DNA from 2 places in the Paraburkholderia sp. CHISQ3 genome. Region 1 is predicted to be linked to the other one. Evidence: riboswitches for the same ligand, from Rfam matches in the RefSeq annotation. Region 1 holds a riboswitch; the other holds the start of a gene.
What was found. Region 1 has a riboswitch for ZMP and ZTP ahead of M0D65_RS32390 (tetrahydrofolate dehydrogenase/cyclohydrolase catalytic domain-containing protein). Riboswitches for the same ligand answer to the same signal wherever they lie in the genome.

Region 1 (3,402 bases):
GACAGTGCGTTCGGGACCACCCATATCGGCCGGATCGCGACCATCGATTGCGCGGGTATCGTTGTGCGCGTCGAAACCGCGAAACTGTCTGTTGGGCAGTGCGATTTCCGTGAAGTGGTTATCGGCCATATTTGCTGCCGGGCCGCGCACTACTCGCGGAACCCCGACACGGATGTTGATACATCGCGTACAGGCGATCTGGTCCGCCGCCATCGCTACAGGTACCGACGACGCAGACTCACTCAGCGTAAGCAGCGCAAATATCAAACCGATCGCGAAAACATGGCGCGTCATAGAACGCGAAGACATATGGCACCTCTCTTCGTGACGTACACAACTCCACTCTGATGAATCGACGATCAGCGTGTAGACCCGGTACGATGGCAGAACTACACACGAAGCATGTGACACGCTTATGCCCAGTCAGGCACGTCAAACGCCTCGCGCAGCATCAACCGTTACGCGCGTCGTGCGATTTCAGGAGCACGTAGTCTCCATCCTCCGACGTGCCCGAGCCGATCTCAGTGAAGCGACATGCGCGGTAAAACGCGAGTGCCGATGTGTTGAGCACGAGACACTTCAACCGGTAGCGCAAGGTTGGCCAACGTGGCAACGCGCGTAGAAGCGCCCTGCCGACTCCTTTGCGATGATGGCTTCGCGCCACGTACAGATGGTGAATGAAGCTATCTTCCTCCCAGACCGAAATGAAGCCGACAGGATGCGACGATTCGTCTTCAGCGATCAGCAGCAATTCACCTTGTGTCTGTTCGTCGAAGTCCTCAAGCGCAAATTTTTCTGGCGCTTGCCATTCAAAAGCCTCACGACGTCCCTGCAAAAATAGTTGCCTCAATGCCGGCCAGTCCTCGGGGATGGCGCGACGAACCTTGATCGTCATTTCGAATAGCCTCGAATCATGCAACCGGGTACGCGCGCTCGGCGGCACTGACAGTTTGCGCGATCAGCGTGGAAATAGTCATCGGCCCTACTCCGCCAGGCACTGGCGTCACAGCAGCGCACCGCTCCATCAAACCGTCGAGATCGATATCGCCGATGCCTCCAGGATGATAGCCGGCGTCAATCACGATCGCGCCGTCGCTGATCCATTCGCTACGAATGAACTTCGGCTTGCCTACCGCACCGACGACGATTTGCGCGCGCCGGATTTCCGCCTCGAGGTTCATGGTTTTCGAATGACATAGCGTTACCGTTGCGTTTGCATTCGACAACATGAACGCCATCGGTTTGCCAAGAATGGGACTGCGTCCAACGACTACAGCGCGCTTGCCCGCGACGTCGATCTCGTAGTGCGCGAGCAAACGCATGATTCCAGCGGGTGTTGCAGATCCGAATGCGGGCTCGCCGAGGGCCATCAAGCCAAAACCGTGACTGGTCACACCATCCACATCCTTGGCAATCGATATCCTGTCGAAGCACAGACGTTCGTCCACATGCGCGGGTACCGGATGCTGGAGCAAGATGCCGTGCACGGTCGGGTCCGCATTGAGCCGGTCGATTTCGGCGAGCACATCGGCCGTCGTTGCACTGGCTGACAACCTGATCGCGCTCGAGTCCATACCGACGCGCCGGCATGCGTTGCCCTTCATCGCGACGTAAGTCGCCGATGCCGGATCGTCGCCCACCAGGATGGTGGCGAGTATGGGTGTCTGGCCGCCATTTCTTGCCTTGAGAGCAGTCACGCGTCCGGACAACTCCTTTTCATACGAGGCGGCGACCGTCTTGCCGTCGAGTAGCAGGCTCATCGGTTTTCTCCCTGCATGACTGCGGGCACGCGTGTCCACCAACGTGGAACACTTGCGTGCCAGGCTGAGTAAAGTGGAAACGAATGCCGATGTGCCTGATCCGGCACGGGCGGTAGAACGAGAATGGATGTGTGTGCAAGCATCGTCGGATGTCCCGGTGAGAACGATCAAGATGCCCAGGCGAACGGCGTTGCGGCGTCTACGCTTCCCGATGGCGATCCATCTTCGTTCTTCGCCAGTCACGTAGAGGCGCCATTTTACTTCAGTCTCTGCGACGCAAGGTGTGCGTCATTCAAACGCGCACAAGACCGGAGGTCGCGCGCGGCGCATTCGTCGTGCCGAACAGCGCGATTGCTGTGCGTTGAGGGTCGAGCTTCATGCTCTCGCTCGCAGCACCTGCGATCAATGCGTCGAGCGCCATGGTCGGCTTCAGGTCGCGCGACTGATAGAGATCGGCAGGCCGCAGTCCGGGCCAGTCGGCGAGCACGCGCCCGCCTGTGACACTGCCGCCCAGCAACATCGCCACCGATCCCGTGCCGTGATCGGTGCCGCCGGTACCGTTTGCCGCAGCGGTACGCCCGAACTCGGTTGCGACCAGCACAGTCGTGTCGTCCCAGTGCGTGCCCAGCCCATCGCGCAGCGCGGCGAGCATCGTATCGAGCGCCTTGAGTTGCGCGGCAAGACGAGGCGTCTGCGCGCTGTGCGTGTCCCAGCCGCCGGTCTCGATCATCGCGATGCGCGGACCGTCTTCGCGCGACAGAAAACCCGCTGCGAGCCGGCCGACGCTTGCGGGGTCCTGACGCGCACCGGCATCGCTCGCAAGGCCGCGTGCAGTCATCGCCGATTCCCACAACGGACGCAGTTGCGCGTCCTGCTCGTACAGTTGCGCGACGCGTGTCAGCAGATCGTCGGGCGCAGCTGGCAACGCGGACGGCGCGTAGGACGCGACATCGGCGGGACCTCTCAATGCCATCGGTACGGTCGGCGCAAACGCGATGGCCGTATCGCGTGCGGGCGGCAGCAGTTGAGCAAGCCGGTTCAACCAGCCGTCCTTGACGCTATACGGCGCGTTGCCGCCGGTTTCGAGCACGTTCTGGCCGTCGAAGTGTGACCGATCGCGATACGGCGAAGCCACCGCGTGAACGAAGAGCGCCTGCTGCGCGGTGTACATCTTCGCGGTTTCCACCAGCGACGGGTGCAGCGCAAACGTACCGTCGAGTTTGATCGCTGCTGCTGGATCGATGGCAAGCGCGCCACGCAGCGTCGCGTACGCCGGCTCCGCATACGGCACGACGATGTTGAGGCCATCGGCCGCGCCGCGCTGGATCACGAAGACGAAGCGCCGCTCGGTACGCGCACTCGCGAACGCGATGTGCGGCGACACGAGGATCGCGCCCGCACCTGCGGCAGCACAACGGATGAAACTACGGCGCGACATCATGATCGTTCTCCTTTCTCATCTGCGCTGAAAGTCAGGCGACACCAGAAGCAGTGCGAGCGCGGTGGACGTACTTTCCGCTCGCGCCACGGCGCTTCGGGTGGCCTCGCTGATCGAGCCCGGCAGCAGCATGTCGCCGAGCGTGTTGGGGTCGAGTGTGTCGCCGGTGCGCGCAGCGAGTCGCTGCGCGAGTTCGACACGGCG
Region 2 (3,402 bases), on a different contig from region 1:
GAACTCGCGTTCGAAACGCTCCGTCTGCGCGCGTGCGCGCCGGATCGCAAACCACTTGCGGAAGATGAATGTCCACGACAACAGCGACAGCAGCAGCAGCAGCGCCATCACGGCCTGGGCCAGCAGGCTCGCGTTGAGAACGAGGGATACGATCGATAGATCTTGGGTAGTGTTCATAGAGGTTCGTTGTAACGTCCCGGAAGGGGCGTCCGGCTGCAAGGCCCGTCGAAGCTGGCGGTCGGGAAACCGGAAGCTTCGGCGTATCCTTCGCCGAACCATGCTTGGTGTGGCATTGATCGATACGAGTTCACTGGCGACGTATCAACGGTGTTCAGTCGACTGTCGTTGACACGCCGGTCGTCGTAGCTGGTCCGCGCCGCAATGCGGCGAGCACCGGTGGAGGAATGGCGGCAGGTCTGAACGCAGCACGTTCGACGCAGCCGACCCGGATGTTGCCGGTGGCGAGCAGCGTGTCGTCGCGCCAGGCTTCCTGCGCGAAATCGACGGATGCGCGGCCAAGCCGCTCGACCCTGCTGATCACGGTGACGAGGTCGTCGAGCCGCGCCGGTGCCCGGTAATTGAGCGCGGTGCTGCACACGATGAACATCGTGCCGGTTTCGTCGGCGAGTTGCCGCTGGTCGATTCCGGATGCGCGCAACCATTCGGTGCGCGCACGCTCGAAAAACTTCAGGTAATTCGCCGAGTACACAATGCCGCCGGCATCGGTATCTTCGTAATACACCCGGATCGGCCACGTGAAGCCAATTTCCGTGTCGGGCTGGCTGCTGGACATATTCATGCCGCGCATTTTACCGGAACGCAGACGCGCCTCGCGATTTGTCACGATTTGTTCTTTTTCCGGTCGTCGCACGCACGCGCGGCGCGAACGCTCAGCCGCGATGAACCGACAGCCCCGCAAACGACTGGGCCACCGGCATCAGCTCGATCGTGTTGATGTTCACGTGGGCGGGCCGCGTGGCGATCCAGTAGATCGATTCCGCGATGTCTTCGGCTGTCAGCGGCTGGACGTTCTGGTAGACATTCGCCGCCTTCTGGTCGTCGCCGCGGAAACGCACGTTCGAAAACTCGGTGCCGCCGCACAGCCCCGGCTCGACATCGGTGACGCGTACTGCTGTGCCGGTCAGATCGGCGCGCAGGTTCAGGCTGAACTGGCGCACGAACGCCTTGGTCGCGCCGTAGACGTTGCCGCCCGGATAAGGCCAGTTGGCCGCCGCGGAACCCAGGTTGAACACGTGCCCGCGGTTGCGTTCCACCATGCCCGGCAGCAGCGCCCGCGTGACCTGCACAAGGCCGGTGCAGTTTGTGTCGATCATCGTTTGCCAGTCGTCCAGCACGGCGCGCTGGGCGGGTTCCAGGCCGAGCGCGAGGCCGGCGTTGTTGACCAGCACGTCGATGGCTGCGAACTCCGGCGGCAGCGCGGCCGGCGCGGCTTCGACGGCGGCGCGGTCGCGCACGTCGAGTTCGAACGGCAGGAGGCGCTCGCCCAGCTCGTCGGCGAGCGCCTGCAGGCGGTCCTTGCGGCGCGCGGTGGCGACGACCCGATGGCCGCCGTTGACGAACGCCCTTGCAATAGCGGCGCCGAACCCTGCGGACGCGCCTGTGACGAACACGATCATTGCTGCTCCATGGTCGGAAAGATGGAAAGGGCATCAGCCTACTTCCAATGCGGCGCTGCGGCAAGGACGAGGAGCGGCCCGTCTGCCGCGGGCGCCGGCTCCGAAGCGCCGTCCAGCGGGGCTTGCAGCGGCACGGGGCCGCACCGGCCGGCGCTCGCCCGTTGTTGCCTATTGGTGCAGGTTCCAATAAACTAACGCGCTCAATCCTGCGTGACTGGCGATAGAACCCTTCTGGGTTCAAAGGTGGAACAACCCACCGTGAAGCGCAGGGTGCCGTTTTGCCGTTCGCCTGGGCAGCCGTGATCCGCGCGTCGTAGTCTGGCGCCGCCGGTGGCTGTCCTGCCTCGCGTGTGCGGCGCTCCTTCTCCGCCATGTCAAGGCTGGCCCAGCCGCCAGCAGCGCTGCGTATCCGCTACGCTTATCCCGCGCAATCCGGTCAACCTGAACTGAACTCACTCAACGGAACCCGTATGTTTGACAGAGCCGAAAGCACTATCGCCAGCGTCGATCCCGAAATCTGGAAGGCGATCGAACAGGAAAACCGCCGTCAGGAAGACCACATCGAACTGATCGCGTCGGAAAACTACACGAGCCCGGCCGTCATGGCCGCCCAGGGCTCGCAACTTACCAACAAGTACGCCGAAGGCTATCCCGGCAAGCGCTACTACGGCGGCTGCGAATACGTGGACATCGTCGAGCAGCTGGCGATCGATCGCGTGAAGCAGATCTTCGGCGCCGAAGCCGCGAACGTGCAGCCGAACTCGGGCTCGCAGGCCAATCAGGGCGTGTTCTTCGCGATGCTGAAGCCGGGCGACACGATCATGGGCATGAGCCTCGCGCATGGCGGCCATCTGACGCACGGCTCGCCGGTCAACATGTCGGGCAAGTGGTTCAACGTGGTCAGCTACGGTCTGAACGAAGCCGAGGACATCGACTACGACGCCGCGGAAAAACTCGCTCAGGAACACAAGCCGAAGCTGATCGTCGCGGGCGCATCGGCGTTCTCGCTGCGTATCGACTTCGAACGTCTTGCGAAGATCGCGAAGTCGGTTGGCGCCTACCTGATGGTCGATATGGCGCACTACGCCGGGTTGATCGCCGCGGGCGTCTATCCGAACCCGGTGCCGCACGCCGACTTCGTCACGACCACCACGCACAAGAGCCTGCGCGGTCCGCGCGGTGGTGTGATCCTGATGAAGGCCGAATACGAGAAGCCGATCAATTCGGCGATCTTCCCGGGCATCCAGGGCGGTCCGCTCATGCATGTCATCGCCGCCAAGGCCGTGGCATTCAAGGAAGCACTGTCGCCGGAATTCAAGACGTATCAGCAGGCGGTGCTCGACAACGCGCGCGTGCTCGCCGAAACGCTGGTGAAGCGCGGCCTGCGTATCGTGTCCGGTCGCACCGAGAGCCACGTCATGCTGGTCGATCTGCGGGCAAAGAACATCACGGGTAAAGCCGCGGAAGCGGCGCTCGGCGCGGCGCACATCACGGTCAACAAGAACGCGATCCCGAACGATCCGGAAAAGCCGTTTGTCACGAGCGGCGTTCGCCTTGGCTCGCCGGCCATGACGACGCGCGGTTTTGGCGTGGCGGAAGCCGAGCAGGTCGGTAACCTGCTTGCCGATGTGCTCGACAATCCGGAAGACGCCGCCACGATCGAACGCGTGCGTACCCAGGTTGCGGCCCTGACGAAGCGCTTCCCGGTTTACCGCTAGGCGATCATGCGCTGCCCCTTCTGTCGGCATGACGATACGCAGGTCGT

Region 2: it holds a riboswitch for ZMP and ZTP, as region 1 does, so the genes downstream of both, glyA (serine hydroxymethyltransferase) here and M0D65_RS32390 (tetrahydrofolate dehydrogenase/cyclohydrolase catalytic domain-containing protein) in region 1, are expected to answer to the same signal.

What each region holds. Positions count from the first base shown of each region.
Region 1 is NZ_JALPRG010000020.1:42,481-45,882, reverse strand. Features, by position in the region: gene M0D65_RS32400 (hypothetical protein) at 1-129, opposite strand, end outside; gene M0D65_RS32395 (GNAT family N-acetyltransferase) at 452-895, opposite strand; gene M0D65_RS32390 (tetrahydrofolate dehydrogenase/cyclohydrolase catalytic domain-containing protein) at 912-1,760, opposite strand; ZMP/ZTP riboswitch at 1,928-2,013, opposite strand; gene M0D65_RS32385 (DUF1501 domain-containing protein) at 2,053-3,201, opposite strand; gene M0D65_RS32380 (DUF1800 family protein) at 3,217-3,402, opposite strand, start outside.
Region 2 is NZ_JALPRG010000001.1:520,693-524,094, reverse strand. Features, by position in the region: gene tolQ (protein TolQ) at 1-177, opposite strand, end outside; gene ybgC (tol-pal system-associated acyl-CoA thioesterase) at 332-808, opposite strand; gene ydfG (bifunctional NADP-dependent 3-hydroxy acid dehydrogenase/3-hydroxypropionate dehydrogenase YdfG) at 891-1,637, opposite strand; ZMP/ZTP riboswitch at 1,838-1,939, shown strand; gene glyA (serine hydroxymethyltransferase) at 2,108-3,355, shown strand; gene nrdR (transcriptional regulator NrdR) at 3,362-3,402, shown strand, end outside.